DNA from 2 places in the Yoonia sp. GPGPB17 genome. Region 1 is predicted to be linked to the other one. Evidence: riboswitches for the same ligand, from Rfam matches in the RefSeq annotation. Region 1 holds a riboswitch; the other holds the start of a gene.

What was found. A riboswitch is a leader RNA that binds a small molecule or an ion and turns the genes downstream of it on or off. The one in region 1 is predicted to bind thiamine pyrophosphate.
Region 2: another riboswitch for thiamine pyrophosphate. It lies ahead of thiM (hydroxyethylthiazole kinase); the one in region 1 lies ahead of thiB (thiamine ABC transporter substrate binding subunit).

Annotation. Positions count from the first base shown of each region.
Region 1 covers NZ_JATACI010000002.1:2,747,964-2,752,307, reverse strand. The annotation lists partial or broken gene QTO30_RS14530 (thiamine/thiamine pyrophosphate ABC transporter permease ThiP) at 1-205, opposite strand, end outside; gene thiB (thiamine ABC transporter substrate binding subunit) at 181-1,170, opposite strand; TPP riboswitch at 1,207-1,309, opposite strand; gene aroC (chorismate synthase) at 1,400-2,503, shown strand; gene QTO30_RS14515 (DMT family transporter) at 2,504-3,364, opposite strand; gene QTO30_RS14510 (HU family DNA-binding protein) at 3,482-3,772, opposite strand; gene QTO30_RS14505 (AMP nucleosidase) at 3,906-4,344, opposite strand, start outside.
Region 2 covers NZ_JATACI010000003.1:53,924-58,267, forward strand. The annotation lists gene thiD (bifunctional hydroxymethylpyrimidine kinase/phosphomethylpyrimidine kinase) at 1-108, opposite strand, end outside; gene thiE (thiamine phosphate synthase) at 105-755, opposite strand; gene thiM (hydroxyethylthiazole kinase) at 746-1,528, opposite strand; TPP riboswitch at 1,574-1,662, opposite strand; gene QTO30_RS20610 (NAD(P)/FAD-dependent oxidoreductase) at 1,732-2,682, opposite strand; gene QTO30_RS20615 (DUF427 domain-containing protein) at 2,676-3,149, opposite strand; gene QTO30_RS20620 (NAD(P)-dependent oxidoreductase) at 3,226-3,846, opposite strand; gene QTO30_RS20625 (hypothetical protein) at 3,864-4,052, opposite strand; gene QTO30_RS20630 (hypothetical protein) at 4,115-4,344, opposite strand, start outside.

The sequences.
Region 1 (4,344 bases):
ATTGCCAACAATACACTGAAGAAAGCAGAAAGCAGCGCCTGCACAACCGTAAACCGGATTGCGGCCCAATCTGCGGGGGCCAGCCCGCCCCCCATTCGGCACGCCAGGCAACAGCACCCAGCGTACCAAGAGTTAACACAAGCACCAACGCCGCCGCAGCGGCGTCAGGCCATCGTGCAGTTACCGGGACAGCGCTGTGCGCCATTCATCCAGCGCCGCATCACGCTTTGCAGCCGCGTCCTCGGGCGACAACAGCAAAGATGTGCCGGGTGTGACCAATGTCTCAAACCCCTCTGGCAAGCCGCTTGCGGGCGTCACCGCCGGATACATCCAGTTTGTTGTCGGGATCACGCTTTGGAACCCATCGGACACCATGAACGCAAGGAACTGATCTGCAAGCTCCGGCTGGTCCGTGCCCGCAACTTTGCCCGCAACTTCGACCTGCATGTAGTGGCCTTCATCAAAAGCCCATGCAACCTTGCTGTCGTCTTCTTCAGCAATCAGGTGGTAGGCGGGCGATGTGGTGTAGGACAAGACTGCGTCCGCCTCGCCTTCAAGGAACATGCCGTAGGCCTCGGACCAGCCCGAGGTCACAGTGACGATATTGTCAGCCAGATCAGCCCAAAGCGCAGGGGCTTCGTCGCCGTAGGCCGTCTTGACCCACATCAGAAGACCCAGACCGGGGGTGGATGAACGCGGGTCCTGGATCACGATCTTGGTGTCACTGTCAGCCAATGCGCGCAATGACGCGGGCGCATCCGCACCTGCATTGCCAACGAAAGCGAAATAGCCCCAATCGAAGGGTAGAAACTCGGCGTCAGTCCATGCAATCGGCAGATCAAGATCAGCATCAACGCCATGCGGCGCAAACAATTCTGTTTCGCGGGCAGCTGCTGTGAGGTTCGTATCCAGACCCAGCACGATGTCTGCATCCGTTTGTGGTCCTTCCAACTGCAGCCGCGCCAGCAGTGCCGCACCGTCACCAGTGCCAACGAATTGTAGATCGCAGGCACATTCCGCCTCGAAGGCCGCTTCAATCGCGGGGCCGGGGCCCCATTCGGTGACAAAACTGTCGTAGGTCATGACTTGCAGCACTGGGGTCTCGGCCATGGCGCCTGTGGCACATAGGGCAAGTCCCGCAACAGCTGGCAGATAGGTGGTTGGTTTCATCGTATCCTCCAAATGCGACGGGCGGATTGGGGGATAGCGGGGTTGCTAAACCTTCCCTCCGCCGGTCTTAACCGGTTCAGGTTCTACGGGTCCGCATGATTGCATCTCAGCCACGCTGGTGGCCCCCCGAGGTAGGTCTTAGCTAAGCCGGTTTGGGCAGCGAGGCAAGGGAAAGCACTTGAGCCTGATTGTCACGCCCGCTAGACCCAAGCGGCAAAGGGGTACTTCTATGTCGATCAACAGCTTCGGTCATTTGTTTCGCTTCACTACCTGGGGTGAAAGCCACGGGCCTGCTTTGGGTGCGACGGTTGACGGCTGCCCACCGGGCGTGCCGCTTGAGGCACCGATGATCCAGCAATGGATGGACAAGCGCCGCCCCGGTCTGAACAAGAACACGACCCAGCGGAATGAACCTGATGCGGTGAAGATCCTGTCGGGTGTGTATGAGGGTAAAACGACGGGTACGCCGATCCAACTGATGATTGAAAATACCGATCAACGGTCGAAAGACTATGGCGATATCATCAACACGTTCCGACCCGGCCATGCAGATATCACCTACCACCAGAAGTACGGTCTGCGCGACCCGCGTGGGGGCGGGCGATCATCTGCACGGGAGACGGCGTCGCGTGTGGCCGCTGGGGGTGTGGCGCGCGAGGCGATCAATGCGATTGCGCCGGGCGTCCAGATCAAAGGCTATATGACCCAGATGGGCACAAAAAAGATCGATCCCGCCAAAATGGATTGGGACCAGATCGATCAGAACGATTTCTTCTGCCCGGATGCCGAGGCGGCAGCCGAATGGAACGACTACCTTGCATGGCTGCGCAAGGACGATCACAACTCTGTCGGCGCGATCATCGAAGTTGTCGCACGCGGCGTGCCCGCAGGCATAGGTGCACCGGTCTATGCCAAGTTAGACACCGATTTGGCTGCTGCGATGATGTCGATCAACGCGGTGAAGGGCGTCGAGATTGGCGAAGGCATGGCCGCCGCCGCGCTGACAGGCCGCGACAATGCGGATGAGATTTTCATGGGAGCTGATGGGCCAGATTACAGCTCGAACCACGCTGGCGGCATCCTTGGCGGGATCAGCACCGGACAGGACATTGTGGTGCGGTTTGCCGTAAAACCAACCTCATCAATCCTGTCGCCGCGCAAATCGATCCGCATGGACGGAACACCCACGGAAGTGATCACCAAGGGGCGTCACGACCCATGCGTCGGCATCCGCGCGGTACCTGTCGGCGAAGCCATGATGGCTTGTGTCATCCTCGATCACCTGCTTCTGGATCGCGGGCAAACGGGCGGCGTGCGCGGTCAGATCGGCTAACTACTGTTTCGACAGTTGCACGGCCAAGATACCTCCCGCGATAATCGCAACGCCAATAACGTCCAGAACGCCAATCACCTCGCCCAGCAAGACCGCCGCAATGGCGACCCCGAAGAACGGGTTGAGAAAGTGAAAGGTTGAGGCCTTCACCGCCCCGATGCGCCCCACAAGCAGGAACCAGACCAAAGTCGCCGCCAGCCCGGGCACCAAAGTGGTATAGACGAACGCGACAACCAACTGCCAGTTCCAAGTAACGTCCCAAACTTCGAGTGTCAGCGCAGGCGCCCAAAGAATTGCGCTGCCCACCAGCATCTGCAAGCCCACAATCATCAGCACATTGCCACCCGATGAGGCGCCCAGAACTGCAAGTGTTGCGATAGTCAAAGACACCACCCCGATCACACAAAGGATCAGCCCATAAACATCAACGCCACCCTGCAAGCGCGCGCCCATGATCAAGACCACGCCGATAAGCCCCGCGATAAGCCCCGCGATCCCCAAGGGCCTCACGCGATTGCCAAAAACGATCCAACCAGCCAGAGCGACCAGAAGGGGCATCGTAGAGGCAATGATTGCCGCCAATGACGCAGGTATCGTCTGCATCGCCACGAAATTTAAACCGAGGTAAAGGGCGTTTTGGCAGACGCCAAAGATCACCACACCCAGCCACTGCTTGCCCGATAGCCGAGCTGACTGTCCCAGCGCCCAAGCTATTGCAACGCCCAGCAACCCGGAAATGAGAAACCGCAACGCCAACGCGCTGAGCGGCGGCGCATACTCCACGATCACCCGCGCCGAGGTAAAGGCCGAGGACCACATCAGCGCGAACGCCAAACCCATTGCGATTGCTTTGATATCCATATCCGCCACCTATCGAAGAAGATCAGGATGGGAAATGCCAATCACGCGCCGCAACGGAAAAGGGCCGCCAATCTGGCGACCCTCTCAACATCTGCATCCTGCCTTTCGGCCGATGGCTTAGCCGTTCACGCTGTCTTTCAGCGCTTTGGCGATTGTCATTTTGACAACCTTGTCTGCGTCTTTCTTGATCTGCTCGCCCGTAGCTGGGTTGCGGACCATACGCTCTGGGCGCTCGCGGCAGTAGATTTTGCCAACGCCAGGAAGTGTCACAGCACCGCCGCCGGATACTTCTTTGGTGATGATGCCAGTCACAGCGTCCAGTGCGGAACCCGCCGCTTTCTTATCCATGCCTGTTTCATCGGCCAAAGCAGCAACAAGCTGCGCTTTTGTCATTGGTTTTGTAGCCATTGTTCTGGTCTCCCTCATTCGCCCCAGCAGTAGGGCCTATTACCCGCACATTTAACGGTATGTTGTGGCAGACCACAACGATTAGTGTAGGTTTACAAGGGAAAAAGCGCCACTTTTTGCGTTTTTTGGCTGATCAGAGGAAAGCCGTCTCCTCAAAACTGCGTAATTTCCGACTGTGGATGCGTTCAAGCGGCATTTCGCGCAGACGTTCCATCGCCCGAATGCCGATCATCAGATGCGCTGCCACCTGTGTTTTATAGAAGTTTGAGGCCATACCAGGCAGTTTCAGCTCTCCATGCAAGGGTTTGTCGCTAACACACAGCAGCGTCCCATAGGGCACCCGAAAACGGAAACCGTTGGCGGCAATTGTCGCACTTTCCATATCCAGCGCAATGGCACGCGATTGCGACAGGCGCTGCACGGGCCCCGCTTGTTCGCGCAGCTCCCAGTTGCGGTTGTCGATAGTCGCAACAGTGCCCGTCCGCATGATCCGCTTCAACTCGTAGCCTTCAAGTTCAGTCACATCAGCCACAGCCGTTTCAAGCGCAATCTGGATTTCCGCCAGCGCCGGA
Region 2 (4,344 bases), on a different contig from region 1:
GGCCGCCAATCCATACACCCCGTTGGCTGCAAAGGCCTTCAAGTCAGCCTGGACACCAGCACCCCCGGAAGGGTCGGAACCAGCAATGGTCAGAACGTTTCTGATCATATCGAAAGTCCAGCTGTTGTATTCAAAGCATGGCTGAGGTTGTGCGCTGCGCGTTCCGGATCGGGTTGACCACAAATCGCGGAAACCACGGCGACCCCGTTGCATCCGGCCCGCAGGACATCGGCCACATGCTCGCGCTTCAATCCGCCAATGGCCACTGTTGGCAACCGCGCCAACCGCGCCATTTCGGCCAGACTAGACAGGCCAATCGTTGGCTTGTGATCCGCCTTGGTCGTAGTCTGAAAAACGGTGCCAAGGCCGAGGTAGTCAGCAAGGTCAGGGTCTGCTGACACGACCTGTTCTGGCGTCTCGCAAGACAGGCCGATGATCTTGTCCGGTCCCAAACGCTTCCGCGCGAATGCGGGAATGACGTCATCTTGGCCGATATGCACACCATCCACGTCTGCTGCGACCGCTGCCTCAAGATCATCGTTGATGACAAGTGGAATGCCTTTGCCTGCCAATACGCGTTTCAGCGCGCGCGCGGCTTCGACGCGGCTTTGGGTCGAGGCCTCCTTGTCGCGCAGCTGCACAAAGCTGACGCCGCCGCGAACCGCAGCTGCGACCGTCTCGATCAACGCAGGTCCGGGGCAAAGGTTCGGGTCCGTCACCAGATACAACCGAAGGCTGCGTGGAATCAGTTCCATGACACACGCGTCTCCAGAAGATCACCGGTTTGTAGCGCGTGAAGCGTATCCAAGAAGGCGACCGAAAAGCTGCCGGGCCCCGATGTTTCAGCACCTGCCCGCTCCCCCGCTTCAGCAAAGTGCACGAACGCTGCAATTGTCGCCTCGAACCTGGGTGCTATGGCAGCATAGGCACCAACCAAAGCTGTTAGCGCACATCCCAAGGCTGTCACGGTTGGCATGATGTCCGAACCACCGGTGATACTTGCGCTTCGTTTGCCGTCGGTGATGAAATCAACCGGGCCTGAGACTGCCACGATGCAGTCATGGCGCACTGCAAGGGCCCGGGCGGAACGCTGTGCGTCGCTCACGCGATCGCCACTGTCGGCGCCTTTGCCAGACCCGGCTCCGCCTGCGAGAGCGATGATTTCCGACGCATTCCCTCGAACAATACTGGGTTTGATCGCAAGAAGATCAAGGGCTGCTTTGGCACGATAGGGCGTTGCGAAATGGGCGACGGGATCCAGCACCCACGGCACTTTGGCCGCATTTGCTGCGACGGCGGCGGCTTTCATGCTTTCCAGCCAAGGGGTGGACAAAGTGCCGATATTGATTGTCAAAGCCCCTGCGATCAGGGCAAAATCCGCAACTTCTTCAGGCGCATGGATCATGGCAGGCGATGCGCCTGCAGCCAGCGTGACATTCGCAGCGATGTTCATGGCGACGTAGTTCGTGATGCAGTGGACAAGCGGCGATTGCGTTCGTAACGCGTCGAGGGCTGCATTGGGTTGCATGCGATCTTTCCTTTTCGCTTGATACGGAAAGACGGTACAGACCGACTAGGTCTGTTTTTGCCTCCCTCCGCCGGCATTATCCGGTTCAGGTTCAAAGGGTGCATCTCAGCCTCTCGGCGCCCCTGACAAGTCAAGGCTATCTTGGAAATGGCAGTGCGGTCAATCCGGGAGACGCATTAGTCTCGTCTATGCGTCATTTTAAATCAGACCCGTTTTGCGATCGTCGCTGCAATGGCCTGCCCACTAACCCAGGCATCTTCGGCTTTCGCACCAAGACACCAGTCGCCACCAGCGAATAGCGTCTCCTCCTCGTCGGCTAGATAGGTACGCCCGAGCGGTCGGGACACAAACGCGTACCGCCAACGGTGTCCTGACAAATAGGCCGGAGTGATCACAGCACTGATACCAAGTGCCGTGCACAGAAGCGGCAGCATAAGTTTGGCAAAAGCGTCCCGATCCAATTCCAGATGCCGCATACTCCAATCGCGGCTGGCATGCGCGACAATGCACGTCGCATCCGGCCGACCCGGCTTTGCACTGTCACACACAATCCACTTTAGGTCCGCTTCCGGAGCGCGGCGCGACACAAAGGGCAGTTCAACATCACCGGGCAGTCCGACCATCAGCGTCAGACACGGTGTCATTTCGACCGTTTTCAGGGAGGCGTTGAAGGGATGCGCGTCGGGCAAGAGCGCGCCGATCTGAGGCGCAAGCGCGGTGATGACCACCCGATCGAACGTCTCATCGCCGCCTTGCCAAATCAATTTCCAGCGACCATTCGATTTCACGATACTCTCTATGCGGGTTTCTTTTCGGATCGTCAGGCCGTTTCCCAGATGCTTTGCCAAGCCGGTCATCCCGGGGACACCGACATACGCCGGTTTTTCACGATCTTGCGGCCAGCGTGCCACGACACCAGCGGCTTCGGCTTGCTTCAACATCGCGGAAAAGCCATCGCTTTGCGGTGTAACGTACTGGGCACCGTGATCAAATTGGAAACCGCCCTCCGCGCGGCGCGTTGCCATCCTGCCGCCCAGTCCCCGACCCTTGTCAAAAACCACCACATCTACGCCGCGCTGCATCAATTCCCGCGCGCAGGTCAGACCAGCCATACCTGCGCCGATGACAGCCGTTTTGGCGGTCGGCCCTACCAATGCTCGGTCCCCGGTGTGCCCTTGATACGCCCTTGTAGGTTCCCCGTCACCCACCCGCCGTAAAAGTCGCCGGGCTGCGGAATGACGCGCTCTGCACCAACAAAGCATGCATCCATCGCGCCAGCGTAGAAAGACACATGTCCGGCCAAAGCGCTGAAGGATGCGGATGGGGACGGATAGCTCCACGCTGCGCGGTGCGCCGTCTTGTCGCCTGCCCGCACATTGAAATAGGCTGCCTGCCCCTTCCACTCATAAAAGGTGGTGCGGCGCGTCGCGATCAACGCGGCCTCCACGTCTTCAGGCGCAATGTAGTAGGTTGGCGCATGATGGGTTTCAAGGACCCGCAAAGCACGGGTCGTTTCAGCGACAGTTTCACCATTCAACACGACGCGCAGGCGGTGCGGCACCGGTTCCAGGGCTGGCGGTCGTGGATAAACCTGAACGTTTTCTGCGATAAGGTCTGACATTGATTTGGACATGGTCCCTGAGTAAAATACTTCCATCGCGATACTGTCCGGCAGAGGCAACAGCAAACGCCAGCTTTCAACGGGTCAGCACGACATCCGCGCCGATGTCGAGGCCATCCTCCACGGCATCAACAAGGTAGCATGCGACACTGCGCCGTGAGACCAATCCGTTTCGCCAACTTGATGGATCGCGCAGCACCTCAAGCCCGCGTGATTTCGCACTATTGGTCAGAATAACTGGCCGAACAATCGTCCAATCGATTTCACTTTCCATAATCATCGCCTCTTGCCGGTCCTTGTCGGCATAGGGCCTGCCCAGGATGGCCCGATGACCAAGACGTTCAATCGAACTCATTGCACTTCGAGAACGTCCCGCACCAAATCCAGTTACCGCCACCAATCGCTTGGTGTCACTGTCTTTCATCGCCTCAATCAGCACACGCGTACTATCGGAAAAGAGCGCCTCTTCCTCCCAGAGCATCGCAAGCCGTTCCTTGATACCCAGCGTGTAGATCACCGCGCGGGCACCGGCGAGCGCTGCCGTCACATCGTCTGCTGATCGCGCGTCCCCAGCAAACGGCTCAATCAAATCGGTTTTCTCAAGATTGTCAGCGCTGCGCGCAAAGGCGCGCACGGGCAGTCCGCGACCGACAGCTTCCGTAACGGCCAGCGCGCCGATGCCAGAGGTCGCGCCCATTATGAGTATCAGTGCGCTCAATTCAGCATGTCTTCGTAAAGACTATGATAGGCGCGATGTGTGGCCCGGTCGCCCTGTCGGACATTCACGCGACGAAGGACTTCTTTCAAGGAGTCCCACGGGCGGTCCAGGCTTGGCGTGGCCGGGCTCAGTTGGCTTTTGACGTCCGCATGCGTTGCGTTCCCAAGACTATTAGCATTGCTCATGTCTATACTCCTTCTAAGTCGGTATGGGCTGTTTTGGCGGTTGTGGCGTCAGACGTCCACATTCATACGCTACTCGAAATAGCCTGCTGCTGCGAAAAGGCGTGCGTGATTTTCAGCCTTTGGCCATACCCCAACAACAAAAGGAGCAGGGCTATGCCAATGATCGGCATATGTCCGATAAATTCGACAAGCGCGGCTTCGTTGTTGCCTTGGACGATGAAAACGATGTTCGATATCGCCATTATGACGGACAAGGCCAAAACCGCGAGGCGGACTGTCGTGCCAAGGATTA